DNA from 2 places in the Bacillus sp. UNCCL81 genome. Region 1 is predicted to be linked to the other one. Evidence: a T-box and tRNA genes for the amino acid it is inferred to sense, from the RefSeq annotation. Region 1 holds a T-box; the other holds one or more tRNA genes.
What was found. The T-box of region 1 lies ahead of BM319_RS11670 (valine--tRNA ligase). A T-box ahead of a tRNA ligase gene usually reads a tRNA of that ligase, here a tRNA-Val.
Positions count from the first base shown of each region.

Region 1 (9,726 bases):
TCTCTTTACGACGCTCTTCTTCAATAACTGATTCAGGAGCTTTCGCTACAAATCCTTGGTTACTTAATTTCTTTTGAACTCGTTCAACTTCACTAGTCCATTTTTCTAATTCTTTCTCTAAACGTTTTTTCTCTTCTTCAAGATTAATTAAACCTTCTAGAGGAAGATAAAGCTCTGCCCCACTAATTACTGCTGACATCGATTTCTCTGGTGCAGTTAGGTTAGTAGAAATTGTTAATTCTTCTGGATTACAGAAGCGCTCAATATATGAACGATTTTCTTCTAATGCAGCTGCAATCGTTTCATCCTTTGCAGAGATCATTAGTTGAACTTTTTTGCTCATTGGTGTGTTTACTTCTGCACGAATATTACGTACTGAACGAATTAACTCAACTAATATTTTCATTGTTTCAGAAGCTTCTTTATTTGTTAATTCCTCTTTAACTGTTGGCCAAGCAGAAACTGTAATAGACTCCCCTTTGTGAGGTAGAGATTGCCAAATTTCTTCAGTTACGAAAGGCATAAATGGATGTAAAAGTTTCATTGTGCTTTCTAGTACGTGTGCAAGAACTGAACGTGTCATATTTTTTGCATCTTCATTGTCACCGTATAAAGGAATCTTTGCCATTTCAATATACCAGTCACAAACATCGTCCCAAATGAAGTTATAAAGTACACGGCCAACTTCACCAAATTCATAACGATCGATTAAAGATGTTACACTTTCAATTGTTTCATTTAAACGAGTTAAAATCCATTCATCAGCAACAGATTTTTCTTTCGTTAAATCGATATTTTCATATGTGAAGCCTTCCATATTCATTAAAGCAAAACGAGAAGCATTCCAAATTTTGTTTACAAAGTTCCAAGTAGCCTCAACTTTCTCAATACTGAAACGTAAATCTTGACCTGGTGAACTTCCTGTTGTTAAGAAGTAACGTAATGAATCTGCTCCATATTTCTCAATAACATCCATTGGGTCAACACCATTACCAAGTGATTTACTCATTTTACGTCCTTGCTCGTCACGTACCAAACCATGAATTAAAACATCGTTAAATGGGCGTTTACCAGTAAATTCAATTCCTTGGAAAATCATTCGAGATACCCAGAAGAAAATAATATCATAACCAGTTACTAATACATTTGTTGGGAAGTAAGCTTGGAAATCCTTACTTTCTTCATTTGGCCAACCTAATGTTGAGAATGGCCATAATGCTGAACTGAACCAAGTATCTAAAACGTCGTTATCTTGATTCCAATTTTCAATATCAGCTGGTGGCTCTTGATTTACATAAATCTCACCAGTTTCTTTATGGTACCAAGCCGGAATACGATGTCCCCACCATAATTGGCGTGAAATACACCAGTCACGGATATTTTCCATCCAACGTAGATACGTCTTTTCAAAACGATCCGGTACAAATTTTACGCTATCATCAGAATTTTGTAATGCTACAGCGGCATCAGCTAGTGGTTGCATTTTAACAAACCATTGAGTTGATAAATATGGCTCAACAACCGCTCCACTACGTTCACTATGACCTACAGAATGCATATGTTCTTCGATTTCAACAAGAACACCCATCTCTTGTAAATCTTTAACGATTTGTTTACGGCATTCAAAGCGATCCATACCATTGTATTTTCCTGCTTTTTCATTCATCGTACCATCTTCATTCATTACAAGAATACGAGGTAAGTCATGACGGTTTCCAACTTCAAAATCATTCGGGTCATGGGCAGGAGTAATTTTTACAACTCCAGTACCAAATTCCATATCAACATAATCGTCAGCAATAATTGGAATTTCACGATTAACGATAGGAAGTGTAACTGTTTTACCAACCATTGATTTATATCTTTCGTCTTCTGGATGAACCGCAATAGCAGTATCTCCAAGCATTGTTTCAGGACGAGTAGTTGCTATTTGAATTTTTCCAGTTCCGTCTGTTAATGGATATTGCATATGGTAGAATGCACCTTGAACATCCTTATAAATAACTTCGATATCTGATAAAGCTGTTTTTGTTGCTGGATCCCAGTTGATGATATATTCACCACGATAGATTAAGCCTTTGTTGTATAGCTTAACGAATACTTCTTTTACTGCATCAGATAGACCCTCGTCTAATGTGAATCGTTCACGGGAGTAGTCTAAACCTAAACCGATTTTTTCCCATTGAGAACGAATGTGAGAAGCATATTCTTCTTTCCACTCCCAAGCTTTTTCTAGGAACTTTTCACGTCCTAAATCATATCTTGATAAGCCTTCTTCTCTTAATTTCGCTTCAACTTTTGCTTGTGTAGCAATACCAGCATGGTCCATACCTGGTAAATAAAGTACGTCATAACCTTGCATTCGTTTAGTACGAGTTAAGATATCTTGTAATGTTGTATCCCAAGCATGACCTAAGTGTAATTTTCCAGTTACGTTTGGTGGAGGAATTACGATTGTATATTTCGGCTTTTCTGATTCCACTTGTGCTTCAAAGAATTTCCCATCTAACCAAAATTGGTAACGATCTTTTTCAACTAAATTCGGATCATATTTTGTTGGTAATGATTTTTTTGTAGTTTCCATTCGGATTCATCTCCTCTAATAATTATTGAAAAATAAAAAAACTCCACTCATCCTTGAAAAGGACGAATGGAGTTGAATTCGCGGTACCACCTTTTTTTGTCAGAAAAAACTTGTGTTTAACTGACACACTTAAAAAAGATAACGGATCATCCGGTAACTTCTAATCACCAAAAGCTTTGCTTTCGAAGTCACTGCTCAAGGGCGACATTCCAACTCTATTTTCTAGAAACCTCCCACCAAATGGTTTCCTCTCTGAAGAACTAGTTCGTTGTACTCTTCCCTATCATTGCATTTCATTATGAATATATGTAATAGTCTACAAAATTTTCTTAAGCTTAGTCAACATTATTTCTAATTTCTTTCTAGATTATTCAATAAGTGTCAATATAGTACCACATTTTTTAATACATAAAAAAAATACGAAAAATAATTGTAATGATTATTTAACATTCTGGTATACTAGTACTTATTTAATTATGCGATAATTATATAGTATGTAGATATAATTTTTAGGGGGATATTCATGGGTTTATTTAAAAATACATTAGCTCGTGTTCTCGGAATCGGTGGAACGAGAATTGATACAAAGCTTGAAAAAACAGAATATCAAGCTGGTGAACGAGTAAAAGGTGAATTATATATAAAAGGTGGTCGAGTTAAACAAGAGCTAGATTCCGTCTTTTTACATGTAATGACTGAATATCAAGTTGAATCAAATGATAAAATTATTAACAAGAATGGTACTTTACAAAAATTTATCGTATCAGTTGATCGTATAATAAATGCAAATGAAGAAGTTGTTATTCCTTTCTTTTTCACTTTATCTGAAAATACACCAGTATCACTTCACAAATCCCATATTTGGATTAAAACTCATTTAGAAATAGAAAAAGCTGTTGACCAATATGATGCTGATGGCGTTCAGGTTGTTCCTTCAGTAGGCTTAAAAACAGTTATCCAGGCACTTCAAGAAGAAGGATTTGTATTAAGAGATAGTGAAAACAAAAAGAAATATGGAAAGATCATTCAAGAATTTGAATTTTACCCAATGAATGGCGAATTCCGTGGTAAATTAGAAGAGGTTGAAGTGAACTATTTAAGCTTTGACAAAACAGTCGACTTAATCCTTCAACTTAATCAAAATCAAAAAGAAACAACTAGTAAGTTTTCAAAGTTATTTGGAACAGATGAAAATAATGTTCGAATCTCTTTTTCAAAGGATCATATTACGGACAAGGATTTTGTACGTAAAAGTGTAGTAAATGCAATTAAACGTCATGTAAAATAATAAACAAAAAAACATCTATCCATTGCAGTGATACTTTTATTGGATAGATGTTTTTATATTTTCTTTTAATTATCAGTTTGAACTCATAAACCATCTATAGATTTCTCTGCTTCAATATCCTCTTGTATTTTAGAGACAAAATATTCAATATTAATCATATGCCAGTATGCATTTAATAAATCTCTTACATTGTCTTTTTCATTATTAACCCCAGATCGCTTTAAATATTTAGAAATTTTGGAAGAAAACTGAGTTGGATATGCCATATAACTTAAAAATAACATTCTTTCCTCTTCTCTTAATGAAAAATTCTTTTCATACATTTTAAGCCAAGTATTACGATCAGATTGCTGAATAGGATATGTTTTAAAAGAATTCTTATAATAATTCGTTAAATCTTGAATTGGTGTAGTTTCTTGTGCATTTTCTAGATTGATAAAGACTCCTTCACCTCTTTTATTTACAAGAAAGTGGGAAATAGATAAATTTCCATGGTTCATGACAACTCTAGTATTTTCAGTTTCCTTCATTTTTTTAAACCATTCATCTAACTGTCCCTTAGCAAATTGATGTGCACTTAATATTTTATGAAAATAAGTACAATAGCTTAGTTCATAAGGTGACATATACCAATTATCTTCTGCAACTTCAATGAAATTTTCTAATACTTCTTTATCTTTACTCCACCTTTTTGTTAACGTATCATAATGGATTTGTAATTGATCTTTATCTACCTTTTTCTCTTTTTGTGTACTGTTGTGCATCTTACCTAGTGAAGTAAACATTCGTTGAAAATGTAAATTCTCATCTGACTTTTCATCAACACTTTCAATCCACGGCATTAAATAGTAATGCTTCGTATTAAATTCAACAATATAATCTCCACTCTGGGTATGATAGATTGGTACAACATTTCGAAAGCCTTTATCTTGTAAAGAACGCACATTTTCAATCAAATTATTTCTATAAACTCGATTTACGTTTGCCTCTTTTAGTGCGAATACACCTTGATTCGTATAGATTTTAACTACCTTACCAACAGTTTCAAAATAATTTGGTACAATATGATACTGGGCTAAAATGACGCTTATTTCATCTTTAGGTTTTCTATACAAGATGCGTCACTCTCACTTTCTAAATGCGTAAAAGCCTTGTATTAGTAGACAAGTGTCTTAACTAATACAAAGCTCTCACCATATTGTTATTGTTTTATAGCAGTTACAGGAATATAAATGATTTGCCCTTCTGATAAAAATTCATCATTCAAGTTATTAACCCGATTCAACTGCTGAGTTTGTAGATTATATTTTTTAGCTACAGATTCAATTGTATCTCCATTTTGAGCTAAATATAATTTTAATTTAGTATAAGAATCTTCTCTTCCTTCGCCAGTAAACAAACTTGAAAGTAGATTGTCACTTTTAACGCTTCTTGCTTCGCTTACTTCTTCTTTTACTTCCTTTTTACCAACTGGATCAGCTTTTATTTCAACTATTGGTAATTCAGGTGGTGGTGGTGCTTCTTGCTGCTCCACTTGTGCTTGGTAATAATCCGCATAATATGGTGGTGTTTGACGAGCATCATTTGGACTTTCGAAATTATTTTCTTGATTTACTTGAGGGAATGGATTTTGATAGAATTGTTCTTGATTTTGATTATATGCAAATGGCGCTTGCTGATATTGTTGGTTAACATATGGTTGATAGTTTTGCTCTAAAGTTCGATTATATAGTTCTTCATATTTTTCTATTTCTTTTTGTGCATTGTTTTCATTAGTAGCATTTTGCAAAGTGCTAAAATCATTATCTAAGAAGCTAGGTCTACTATTTAATGAATTGTTTAAATAACTGTGTACATTAAAATCATTATTCAAGAAACTTGGTCGTTCATTATACGTATTATTTACATTGTTAGATACCTGTGTATCATTTTCACTTTGACTAGCTTCTGCATCATTATTATTCATTAAGAAGCTCGGGGTTGTATCCACTGCTTGTGGTTCCATTGCTTGTGGTTCCATTGCTTGTGGTTCCACTGCTTGTGGTTCCATTGCTTGCGGTTCCATTGCTTGCGGTTCCATTGCTTGCGGTTCCATTGCTTGCGGCTCTATTGCTTCAGCTGATATATTAAAGCCTCTAAATACTTCTTCATATTCTTCTTCCTCTTGAGCCTCTGATTGTTCTTCTAACTGTTCTGACTGCTCTGACTGAGCCATAATTTCAAAATTAGATTGTTCTTCTACTTGTTGTTCCTCTTCATAACTTTGTTCATTGCTTTCCTCTAACTCAAAATAATGTTCCACTTCATTTTCAACTGCTTCGACTCGATCTTCAACTACTTCTTCAGGCTGAAAAACCTCTAAGTAAGTAGGTTGCCCAGGATATGTGTCTTGTTCTTCTTGCTCATCATTCTCTTCAAGGGATTGAATCCAATCACTGCCGTAAAGATTATCTTGTGCACTTGTTTCCTGTTCCGAAGTTGGCTGATGAAAGAACTGGAATTGTTCTTCTTGTTCTCTTTCTTCCTGATACTGCTGATACTCATATCCTTCATTTCCTTCATTACTTGAGCGATATTCGTTTTCGTATGCGTAGCTATTATATTGCTCATAGCCTCTTTGTTCTTGATAAGTTTCTACTGCTCTATTATGGTCATGTAAACCAGAAATGCATAAATCAGCAGCAATTTGAATACTACCTTTTTCAGCTATTTGATAATCAAATGTCTCTACTGAAACACATAGATTTTCAAGATCAGTAATCCTAGTTAATGGTATTGAAATATCTACAGGGAACTGATGATTCATTTCACAACTACCATCTTCAAGAGGGATTACATTTTCAATCATTCTTGAAGGTGCTAATTCTCTTAATGAGTAATAATCACCTTGATTTGATAAATCAGGTGTGTAATTACCTTCTAAGGTTAAGACACCCTTCACTTGAACATATTCTTCAAATTGCTGTATAGTAATGTCTGGATTTAACGAGAGTGACCTTACCTCTTTAACTTCCTGTCCTTTTTGGAACCAGACAGTTTCTTTCAATGAAAAGCGAATATTTGTTTGATTTTCTGAAGACACCTTAATGTCCTCCTCTCATCGTCCAATTTGGTCTATGACATTACATTTTTATGAAAGAAACGAAAAATTTATGAAGAAAAGATTGTTATTTTATATTAAGAAAGGTTTAATAATCATAGAATTTAAGAAAAACAGTAATAAGGGAATAGAAAAAGTAAAATCAAAAGTGGTATTTTAGAAGCACTGGACGAATCGTATCAGAAAAAACTGAAGTAAAAATGAGCAACTATGTCATTGAAATTATTTACTAATTAGGAGAATAGGAAACTTGAGGGTGTTTTTCATTGAACTTCTCTATTTTTTTAGTACAATCAGTTCTACTGAAACTTTACCATCTTCATTTGCTATAACAAAAAATGGTGCCCTAAAAATAGGACACCACTTTAAATTAAACTAATTGCGAAAATGCGTATTCAGCAGCTGCAATCGTTTTTTGAATATCTTCGTCTGTATGTGAAGTTGATAGGAATAGACCTTCAAATTGTGATGGTGGTAAGAAGACACCTTGTTCAGCCATTAGTTGATAGTATTTAGCAAACATTTCTAAATTAGAAGTTTTTGCTGTTTCGTAATTTTCAACTTTTTCGTTTGTGAAGAAGAAACCAACCATTGAACCTGCACGATTAATACAATGTGGAATATTGTATTTTTCAGCTGCAGTTTTATAACCAGCTTCTAGCATATCAGCTTTACGGTTAAATTCTACATAATCTTCTTTAGATAGCTGACTTAATGTTTCATAACCAGCTGTCATCGCTAAAGGATTTCCTGAAAGAGTTCCAGCTTGATAAATTGGGCCACTTGGAGCAATTTGATTCATGATTTCAGCTTTACCACCATATGCACCTACTGGTAAACCTCCACCGATCACTTTTCCTAAGCAAGTGATATCAGGTGTTACACCAAAATGACCTTGAGCACAATTATATCCTACACGGAAGCCAGTCATAACTTCATCAAAAATCAATAATGTACCATATTGAGTCGTAATTTCTCTTAAGCCTTCTAAGAAACCTTCAACTGGCGGAACAACACCCATATTACCTGCAACCGGCTCAACAATAACCGCTGCTAGGTCATCTCCATATTGTTCAAAAGCATATCTTATACTTTCTAAATCATTATAAGGAACAGTGATTGTATTTGATGCAACACCTTCAGGTACACCAGGGCTATCAGGTAATCCAAGTGTAGCTACACCAGAACCTGCTTTAATTAATAAAGAATCACCATGTCCGTGGTAGCAACCTTCAAATTTTAAGATTTTGTTTCGACCAGTAAATCCACGAGCAAGACGTAAAGCACTCATTGTCGCTTCTGTTCCTGAGTTAACCATTCGTACAACTTCAATCGAAGGCACTCTTTCGATAACAAGTTTAGCTAATTCTGTTTCTTTTAATGTTGGTGCCCCAAAGCTAGTTCCGGTTTCTGCAGTTCGCTTTAAGCCTTCAACTACACGCTCATTTGAATGTCCTAAAATTAGAGGTCCCCAAGATAATACATAATCAATATACTCATTTCCGTCTATATCATATATTTTAGAACCTTTTCCATGACTCATAAAAATTGGTGACATATTAACACTTTTAAATGCACGTACCGGACTATTTACTCCACCAGGAAGTACTTGTTTTGCCTCTTCAAAAGCTTCAATTGACTTGTTATATGATCTCATTTATTATTACTTCCCTTCTGATAACCATCTGCAAGCATCTTTAGCATGATAAGTCATAATCATATCTGCACCAGCACGTTTCATACTAATTAATTTTTCCATTACAACATTTTCTTCTTCAATCCAACCGTTCAAAGCAGCAGCTTTAACCATTGCATATTCTCCACTAACATTATAGGCTACGATTGGTTGGTGATAGTTATTTCTGATATCACGAATGATATCTAAATACGAAAGAGCTGGTTTAATGATTAAGAAATCCGCACCCTCAACTGTATCTGATTCTGCTTCACGGAACGCTTCTAAACGATTTGCAGGGTCCATTTGATATGCCTTACGATCACCTTGTCCTGGAGCGCTTTGAGCTGCCTCGCGGAATGGTCCATAAAATGCTGAAGCATATTTTACTGCATATGACATAATTGGAATATTATCAAATCCAGCTTCATCTAAAGCATGGCGAATTGTTGCTACGAATCCATCCATCATATTTGAAGGAGCAATAATATCTGCACCAGCCTGTGCTTGACTTACTGCTGTTTTTGCTAATAGTATTAACGATTCATCATTATTAACATACCCATCTTCTAAAACTCCACAATGTCCATGATCTGTATACTCACATAAACATGTATCTGCAATAACAACCATTTCAGGATATTGTTCTTTCGTTTGTGAAATCGCACGTTGAACGATTCCAGTTGCACAGTAAGCTTCAGAACCTACTGCGTCTTTTACATCAGGAATACCAAAGAATATGACAGATTTTATACCTAATGATACAATTTCATCCATTTCTTTTTTTAATTCATCTAACGAAAATTGAAATACACCCGGCATTGAACTAATAGGGTTCTTTACGCCTTGTCCTTCAACAACAAAAAGAGGATAAATAAAATCTTCTTTATGTAAATGAGTCTCTCTAACCATAGAGCGTAATGCTTGTGTACTTCTTAAACGACGGTGACGATCAAACGGAATAGAATAAGTCATTTTTTTCTCCTTCTTTTTAAAGACGATCTGATTAATCAATATCATCTACTATTTTTTTAATTAAAGCCTCTGTTGTAAATTTACTAGGAACAATAATATTATTC
Region 1 is NZ_FOMF01000004.1:459,597-469,322, forward strand. Features, by position in the region: gene BM319_RS11670 (valine--tRNA ligase) at 1-2,584, opposite strand, end outside; T-box leader at 2,640-2,880, opposite strand; gene BM319_RS11675 (sporulation protein) at 3,108-3,872, shown strand; gene ysxE (spore coat protein YsxE) at 3,956-4,987, opposite strand; gene BM319_RS11685 (LysM peptidoglycan-binding domain-containing protein) at 5,074-6,954, opposite strand; gene hemL (glutamate-1-semialdehyde 2,1-aminomutase) at 7,343-8,629, opposite strand; gene hemB (porphobilinogen synthase) at 8,636-9,622, opposite strand; gene BM319_RS11700 (uroporphyrinogen-III synthase) at 9,654-9,726, opposite strand, start outside.

Region 2 (9,726 bases), on a different contig from region 1:
CCTGCCTTATAAAGAATCAACTTTAAATATCCACATAACCATGCCGTGCAGCTCGTATTTCTATTTTTACAACCCTTTCCTTCCTCTAACTCATCGCAAAACTTACAACAAGACCCACCAATTTCTATACAAACATTACATATGGATGAAATACCAACGCCCTTTAAATACTGATGTCCAAACTGTATCAGTTCTTCTCTTGTCATGAGACGTTCCTTTTTATAAGTATCCATCACTTTTAATCCTTTCTTTTTTTACTAAAAGAGAGTGTTTTGATCTTAGAAAACACTTGAAATCTTAAAAACTTTGAATTTATCAATCATTGAGATCGTATCAAACAAATAATTGTTAAACATTAACCGAACAACAAAAAGTAATTCGATAATCAATGGGTCTCTAAGGAAATAGATAACCTTGTTACCATTGTCGTGTGATTCCGGGTTACCGAACCTGTTATTTATTTCTCAGAAACACTTATTAAATTCTGAAATTACGTCTGTACATCTTTATGCACATCTCTTTTTGCTTGTATATAAAATTCTACTAATGTGTCAAAACCTTTACGAAAATACGGGTCTCGATAGAACTTGTCGACAAATCCTTCTTCCGATAATCCGTTCATCTCTTTTACTATATCTTTTACGCTCTCTGCTGCTCGTTTTTGTATTTCATATTTTAATTTCAAATGCATACGTCACCGCTCCATTACTATGGTATTCATCTATATTAATGCAGTAGTATTATCATAATCAGTCGTTTCTACTTCTCTCCTACATCCTTATATAACAATCCCGCATAATCTTTTGTCAGTAAAATCATTAAAAAAAGACCAATGAAGATTAGTTTATTCTAATAATGGTCTATGCAAAAAAATGATTTTATTAATTATCTAGAATTAAATATATTCCTTTCTATGAATAACTAATTTTTTCATCTTTATTATTCTTCTTTAAATTTATCTAACATACTAATCGTATCAACTAAGTGATTATTAAAAATTTGGCGTGCAACTACTAATAGCTCAGAAATTATTGGATCCCTGAGGGAGTAAGTAACTTTATTTCCTTCCTTTGTACCATATACAATATTTTTATTTCGTAAAATTGAAAGTTGTTGCGATACAGCTGACCCTTCACTTCCGATTAAATTTTGTATTTCATTTACATTCCTCTCGCCTTCACTTAGAATTTCAAGAATTCGAATTCGTAGTGGATGACCTAGTGCTTTAAAAAAATCTGCTTTAAATTGTTGTAGTTCTAAATTCAATTGTGTTCCTCCAAACTATCTATAAGATCCATATCCTAATTTTAAAATATTTATTATCATTATACCTATTCAGAATGTTTTTATAAAATTTATAAGGATAATTACTCAACAGAGTCCGTTCTATTTTGATCTACTACTCCATTTTTTGATCTTTTAAATCTAATAGATTTGAGTTGGATAAGCTTGAACACTCTAAAAATGCATAGTGCTTACAGCCTAAACACTTATTATAATTAATATTTAATAGTGCGTGGCCAATTGCTTCACCTGAATGCTCGAAAAAGTTTTGTTTACCAATAACATCATACAATTTGGTACGAATTAATAATTCTTTTGGTTGTGATTGAAGACCAGTTAGTAACACAACACTGTCATTGTCCCTGAGGTATTTGACGATACTTGCTAACTTAGCTTCACCTGTTGTATCAATAAAAGGAACCCTTCCAAATCTTAAAATTAAAAACTTTGGTTTGTTATATGATAACTTCAAAATTGTTTCTTCAAATAGATTAGCAGTTCCAAAGAAAATTGACCCTTCAATTGTGAGAATGCTAATTTGAGGACAATCATGATTTTCATTAACCATATATGTCATCAACTTTTGATTCTGTCGTGAACGGTCAGGTAATACCTTTCTAACGATCAGAAGTTCAGACATTCTTTTAACAAATAAAATCACAGCAATGATTAAACCAACCTCAACGGCTGTTGTTAAATTTAGAAAAATAGTCAGTAAAAAAGTTAAGATTAAAATAATAGAATCACTAGATTTAGTTTTTAAAATATGAATAAACTCTTTTCTTTCACTCATGTTCCATGCTACAAGCATTAAAATTGGGGCCATACTAGCTAAAGGAATTTGTGATGCTAATGGTGCAAACAATAATAATATGATTAGGACAATAACACCATGGATAATTCCCGAGATAGGTGAAATAGCTCCACTCTTTATATTTGTAGCAGTCCTAGCTATTGCTCCTGTAGCTGGAATTCCTCCGAAAAATGGAATAACCATATTAGCAATCCCTTGTCCCATTAACTCTTTATTACTATTGTGTCTGCTACCTGACATACCGTCGGCAACTACTGCAGATAATAGTGATTCGATCCCACCAAGCATCGCAATAACAAAGGCTGGTCCAATAAGTGTACGTATTTTTTCAAAATTCAGCTCTATTAAATGAAATACTGGAATACTACTCGGAATATCACCAAATGTGGACCTGATTGTTGGAACTTCCCCTTTAAAAAAGATGTAAGCCATTAAACTAGAAAAAATTAGACCAATTAATGATCCGGGGACTTTTGGGAATAGTTTAATAACTGTAATAACTGTAATTAAACATATGATTGAGGTTATTACACTATAAATATTTATTGTCGAAATATGCAGTCCAATTTCACTCATATTTGATATGAAATCCTCATGTTTAGTTATATTTTGAAGTCCTAAAAAATTAACAATTTGTCCAGTAAAGATAATAACCGCTATCCCTGCTGTAAATCCTATGGTAACAGGACGAGGTATAAACTGTATTAGAAAACCCATTTTAAAGATCCCCATTAATGTGAGAATAACACCAGCTAAAAAACCTGCAATAAGTAAGTTTTCATAACCATAATGAATTACAATTGATAAAAGTATAGGTATAAATGCGCCTGTTGGGCCCCTATTTGAAACTTTGATCCTCCAAAAATTGAAATTAATACTCCTGCAATAATCGTTGTATAAATTCCGTACTCTGGTTTTACTCCAGAACTAATCGCAAAAGCCATTCCTAAAGGAATTGCAATAATTCCAACTATTATTCCTGAAATTAAATCCTTTCTAAAAGATACTTTATTATAATTTTCAATTCTCCCTCGCCATTTCACTTTATCGCACCTTCTAGTATATTTGATTATTTGAATATACAAATATTTAATATAATCATAATAACAGATCTCTTTTTCGTCAAACAAAATCTTACAATTAGAAATTGTAACTATTTTCCAATTTCCATAGTACAAAAATAAATTGAACAAATACAAAAAGAGAAAAAAAAGAACCTTTTCGAAAAAAGGTTCTTTACTAATGGTGATGAGTTATATAGTAAACATCTATATTTTTTTTACAAATTCAGATTTTAATTTCATTGCTCCAAAACCTTCAATTTTGCAATCTATATCATGATCACCATCAACAAGACGGATACTTTTTACTTTTGTACCAATTTTAACAACAAGAGAAGTTCCCTTTACTTTAAGATCTTTGATGACAGTCACTGAATCACCATCATTTAATATATTTCCATTGGCATCTTTTACAACTTTCTTATCATCCATTTCAGTTTCAATATCCAGTGTCCATTCATACCCACATTCAGGACACACAAATAGATTACCATCATGATATGTATAGCCTGAATTACATTTTGGACAATTTGGTAGTTCGACCATGAACTATCCCCTCCTTTAGTATTGCTTTTAGAGCATCATTATTTCTATACTGACATAATTTAAAATTCTTTACAATATAATTTTTGTATATTTGAATCTTTGAATATACTTTTTTTAAATTGGAAAAATTAACATATATTTAACTAGGAAAGACACTAGACGTCTTAAATATAGTCTACCTAATCAAAATTAATGAGGTAAAAAATGAAAAAACTCAATTTTAATATATTAATTATTTATTATCTACTAATTGGAGTTCTATCGTTCTGTAAGGCCTAGGATATAGAATTGAAGGATGCCAACGTGCTACATTCGATAATGTTTCAACATTAAAAGAGGAATAAAAAGATGGAATTAGATGAAAACAAAGAAAAAGCCCAAACCCTTATATACTTAGGTTTGAGCCTTCTCATCTTTATGATCCCAACTGGACTTGAACCAGCGACCCCTACCCTGTCAAGGTAGTGCTCTCCCAGCTGAGCTATGGAATCGTAATATATTGGAGATACAATTCTCTCTTATTAAGTCTATTATACTGTTTTGTCTAATACTCTTCAACCAATATTTAACAAAAAATTTCGAATATAAGTCCACTAGAATGTATTTTTCAATTTTGAAAAACGCTCATCTATTCGACTTTGCTTCTATTTCGTTTATTGTATGCATCAAATCTTTCCATCTCAAATCTTTGTCTCTTGGTATATTGCTTAATAGAATACTACCAACTACAATTGTTAAGAACAAAAGTAATACACCCACACCAAACACAAATGTCTGAACTTTATAGTTTTTAACGATTTTAATCATTCTACTTTTCATAGGCAATCTCTCCAATAGTTAAATAATAATATTCCTTAACCCAAAAATAGTGAAGGTCCACTCTCTTTATTATTAATATTTTCCTTTTTGCCTATTATGTAATCAAAAATTCCAAAAACGTTTTCAATTTTAGTTTTTTGTTGCCTTTGTTACTATTCAAGCACTGCAAAACCCTAGTATTCTTTCTCTTTCTACATGCTCATTTTATGCACCTTTAAGAAATGGCTTTATTCTATAATCTATGTATCTAGAACTAACATCAACACTATAGCTTATTTTTGTTAGCTCTTTTTCTTTATCTCTGTATATTTCGAAGTTTTGCTTTTCTCTTGATTTGATTCGACCTTATTTTCCGTCGATTTTTTCTTTCTATTTCTTCTTCTAGGGTTTTTGTTCTCTTCTAGTTCTTGTTTCTCTTCCTCTTTTTGTTCAGCATCCCCCTTAAATAACTCTTTTTGTTCAGAGTAAACGGATACGATTGAACCGCCAGCTTGAATCCAACTTCCACTGTATTTTAAAAGTAATGCTAATTCTTCGTATTCCTTCACTAATGGATTTGTTTCAGTTTCTTCTTCATATTGTTGGAGTACATCAAAAATGACCCCATCTGACAGATCACTTGGCCCGCCTTGTTCGCTAGAAATGGATCCATCCTGGTGACTTGGAATCGTTTCGTCTTGCATTTCAATCGGTTCGTAATCTGGTATTCTACCAAAAAGATATTCTATTTCATTTAATATTTCTTCATTAGATTGGGTTGATAGTATATTTTCATTATGATCTTCCATTTCATCTGTAAGTTCAACGGTTTCTTCTTCTGGCAATCTTCCAGTGTATTCTTGTACTTCATCAAATATAATCCCATCCGATAGTTCACTAGCCTCAGGTACAGGAGCACTGCCATGATATTCTTGAAGTACGTCAAATATCACTCCATCTGATAAATCGCTAGGTTGTTCTACTTGCCCGGTTTCTTCTAAATAGTCCTTTAAATCTTCTATTTCTAACTCTACAAGACCACCCAATACTTGCAATGTATTTCCAATAGCTTGTAAAAAGTTCCCCATAAAACCAGATACATCAAAGTCCTCTGAACTGACTTCTTCTAAGGCAGCAATTAATCCACCAAAAGCTTGTTGTGCATTCCCTGTAATATTTAATTTTATTGCTCGATCTGCATCTTTTTCTTCTTCTACTTTTTCTTCCTCTGCTTCAGCAGCTAATAAACTAAATAATACAGTGACGTTACCGGAAGCTTGGATAATTTCACCTGCATCTTCTATTACACTAGGTTCGCCTAAAAAAGCTTCTATTAAATTTCCGATTGCTTGAAAAGAATTTCCACCAAAATCAAGATGAAAACTTATATCCTCCCATCTTTTTCGGTTTTCTTCTTTTAATCCTCTCATGGGTGTACTACTAATAGCAGAACTGATTGTTCCAATTGCATTGACCCATGCTCCAATAACTTCCATAACTTGGCTCATTATAATACACCAATCCTTGATTAGTCATTTAGGATTAGTATATTCAAATATAATGTTTAAACGTTCCAAATAGGTAATTGTAATTGAGCCCTAATTATATTTATCCAACTTTCTTCTTAAACAATTCTATTTTTGATTTTTCTCCTACAATAAAAATTAAATCCCCACTCTGAAAAACTACGTCTCCAATTTGCGATACCATCGGTTCACCATCGCGGATGATTAGGACAACAGTTATGCCATATTTCATCGAAAAACTCATTTCTCTTAATGTTTTACCAACCAATTTTTCAGGAATGACCGTTTCAACACCTGCAACGTTTTTTGTAATTTCAATGTATTCGATGATTCCACTCATCGCTTCCATTCGTGCTGCTTTATGTCCAGCCTCCTCTTCAGGATAAATAACTAAATCCGCTCCAATACTTTCTAAAATCCCACCAACTTCACGATTATTTGCTTTACAAATAATTCTTTTAACTTTTCTCTCTTTCAATCTTCTCGTAATTAAGATCGAGGCTAAAGAATCCGTTCCAATCGCTACAAATACTGCGTCAAATTGACTTACATTTAAATCCTCTAGAATAGACTCTTCACGTAAATCGCCAATTACTGCATATTCTGTGTACTCTTCTAATTGCTCTAAAGTCTTTTTATCTTTATCACATACAACGACTTCATGACCTAACCGATCAAATTCTTTTACAATTCCTCGCCCAAAACGTCCAGCACCTATTACCAAATATTGTTTTGGCATATATACTCTCCTCCTTACCCAACTGCTAAATCTTTTTCAACATATTTTAATTTTTGATTATCGACTCTAAATACGAAATAAATCAGTGTGAAAATCCCAATTCTTCCAATAAACATTAGTAAAATTAATATTATTTTTGACACACTATGAATATTTGTTGTAATCCCTAATGACAATCCAGTATTTGTAATTGCCGAAATGGCTTCTAGTAATATTAAATCTAACTGAAACGGTTCAAAAATCGAAATTATAATGGTTGCGACCGTGATTAAAATGATAAAGCTCATCGCAATTACAAATGCACGGTCAACAACCTCTTTCTTTACACTTGTTCTAAAAATAATTGTATCGTCCTGTGACTTAATGACTGAAAACATCTTAGCGGCTAAGACCGATACTGTTGTTAGCCGAATCCCGCCTGCTGCACTCGATGAAGCTCCACCAATATACATCAGCACTAAAAGTATTAAGATGGCAGGTAATGTTAGTTCGGCAATATCTAGAGGTGCATATCCTCCATTTCGACTCGTAACTGATAAAAAAAATGAATTAGTTAGTTGATCCAAAAAATTTAAATGTTTAAACGCATGGCCTCTTTCTAAAAGCCAAAATACAATTGTTCCAAGAATCATAAACGAAAAATGTAGGCGCATATTAACCCTTGTAAATAAGGACTTTTTCTTTTTGTATTTATAGATGTACTCCATAATAGTCGGATATCCTAATCCACCTATAAAAATTAAAGCTGCTGTTACAATTAAAACTAAATTATTTTTTTGAAACGATATTAAGCTATTCCCAAATAAATCAAAACCTGTATTTGTAAAACTTGCAATTGAATGGAAAGCAGTAACTAATAAGGTTTCTAATGCAGTGTCATATTTCCCTCTAAATTGACTATAAAAAAAGAGTCCACCTATAAATTGAAAAAATAATGATGTATATAAAACTGACAAACTTAATCTTTTTATTGACTTAATGCTACTTTGATTTTGATCCTTCGATACGACTAATAGATTTGAAATCGTAATTCGAATACCGAGTATCATAAAACCATAGCTAATAAATACAACAATTCCGATTGCCCCAATTTCCATTTGGATCATTAATAGTATTTTTCCCCACACATTAAAGGTCTCAACTAAGTTTACTGTTGTTAACCCAGTCACACTAATTGCACTTGTTGAAACAAATAAACTGTCTATATAGCTTATATTCGAAATTCGCGTAAATGGGAGAAAGTATAAGAATGAAAATAAAAATGTAATGATGATATAAGAAATAAATATGTAATGGAGAGGATTTTTGGCTTTTCTCTTCTTTTTTTTCATAAGTAGCTCTTTTCTCCTTTAAATTGGCTGGATAAAAGTTTATGGAATTTTTTTCTAATAGCTATTATCTATTCTACCTATTTTTAGTTAAAAAACAAAAAAACTTTCAAACCATATGAATGATTTGAAAGCTTTTGAAATTTTTAAAATTAATTAGTTGATCTAAGCTGATGTAGAATTATCTGTTTTAACTTGTATTGAAGTAACTTCTTTTTGTTGTTGATATAAGTACAAGAATACACTCACAATTACGATCGTACCTCCAATTAGCTGAAATGATGATAACATTTCGTGAAGAAGGAAAACTGCTAAAATAGATGCACCAACTGGTTCCCCAAGTATACTCATTGATATTGTCGTAGCATTTACGTAATTTAATAAATAGTTATTTATGATATGTGCTAATGAAGGAATAATGGCAGATGCAATAAATATGATCCAATCTTTTGATTGGTAATCAAAGAAATTATCCATCGTTACGATATTATAGATTGTTAAAAATGCAGCTGAAAATGCGAATACCCAAAAACTATACACCCAATGAGATGTATTTTTTACGGTTGTTTGTCCAACCATTAAATAGAGTACTGCAGCAATTACACTTAAAAATGAAAGAATATCACCTTTAAACGCTGACATACTTAAGCCGATATCACCGAATCCTATTAGACATACACCAATAATGGCGATAATCATACATATTTTAGATTGCATAGACGTTCGCTCTTTAAATACAAAAAATCCAAGAATCATTGCAACTAATGGCTGAAGAGCTAATATAATCGTTGAGCTCGCCACTGAAGTGAAAACTAATGAACCATACCATAAAATAAAATGGACAGCTAACATTAATCCACCTAAAGCGAATGATTTATAATGCGATTTTTTTAAGGCTTTTAACTCATTTTTTCGCTTCAATACAAATGGTAGCATCCATATACATGTAAACCAGAGGCGATACATGCTTAAAACAGATGGAGAAGCTTTCGTCCATTTAGCTAATATAGCTGAAGTTGAAATCGCAATAATGGACAAAATTAATAAAGACATCATTGCATTTGGTTGTTTTTTACTCATGTTTCACCTCATTTCGACTTATTTTTGTAAGCGTTTAAAACATTTTGCTTTTCTAAATTTTTAGTATGAAGTAACATCTAATTATATCATCCTAGGGAAAAGAAGAGGAGACATTTTATGATTCAAACAAATGGGACTAGAGAAGAACATACATTATATAGTGAACACCTAAAAAAAGAAATCACATTTACAATATACTATTCAAGCATGTACACTCCGTTAATAAAACATCACTTATTAATCGCTCAAGATGGACAAGACTATTTTAATTTAGGAAAAGTTCATCGAGTAATTGAAAAATTAACAAAAGAAGGTTCAATTCAACCTACAATCATTGTAGGAATACCATATTCTTCACCAGAGGAGCGCTTTAAGCTATACCACCCTTCCCAACCTGGTCAAAAAAATTATATTCGTTTTTTAGCTGAAGAATTACTTCCGTATTTAGATGATCATTTACCTTTACTTGGATTAGCCCATAGCAGGACATTAATCGGCGATTCATTAGGTGGGACTGTTTCATTACAAGCTGCATTTACATATCCAAATA
Region 2 is NZ_FOMF01000009.1:1,415-11,140, forward strand. Features, by position in the region: gene BM319_RS18090 (hypothetical protein) at 1-233, opposite strand, end outside; gene BM319_RS18095 (hypothetical protein) at 491-691, opposite strand; gene BM319_RS18100 (ArsR/SmtB family transcription factor) at 940-1,266, opposite strand; partial or broken gene BM319_RS18105 (SulP family inorganic anion transporter) at 1,400-3,141, opposite strand; gene BM319_RS18110 (zinc ribbon domain-containing protein YjdM) at 3,367-3,705, opposite strand; tRNA gene BM319_RS18115 (tRNA-Val) at 4,124-4,196, opposite strand; gene BM319_RS18120 (hypothetical protein) at 4,330-4,524, opposite strand; gene BM319_RS18125 (DUF6944 family repetitive protein) at 4,806-6,011, opposite strand; gene BM319_RS18130 (potassium channel family protein) at 6,112-6,768, opposite strand; gene BM319_RS18135 (potassium transporter TrkG) at 6,783-8,099, opposite strand; gene BM319_RS18140 (DMT family transporter) at 8,262-9,176, opposite strand; gene BM319_RS18145 (alpha/beta hydrolase) at 9,294-9,726, shown strand, end outside.
Region 2: it encodes a tRNA-Val, which carries the amino acid that the T-box ahead of BM319_RS11670 (valine--tRNA ligase) is inferred to sense. The anticodon was not compared.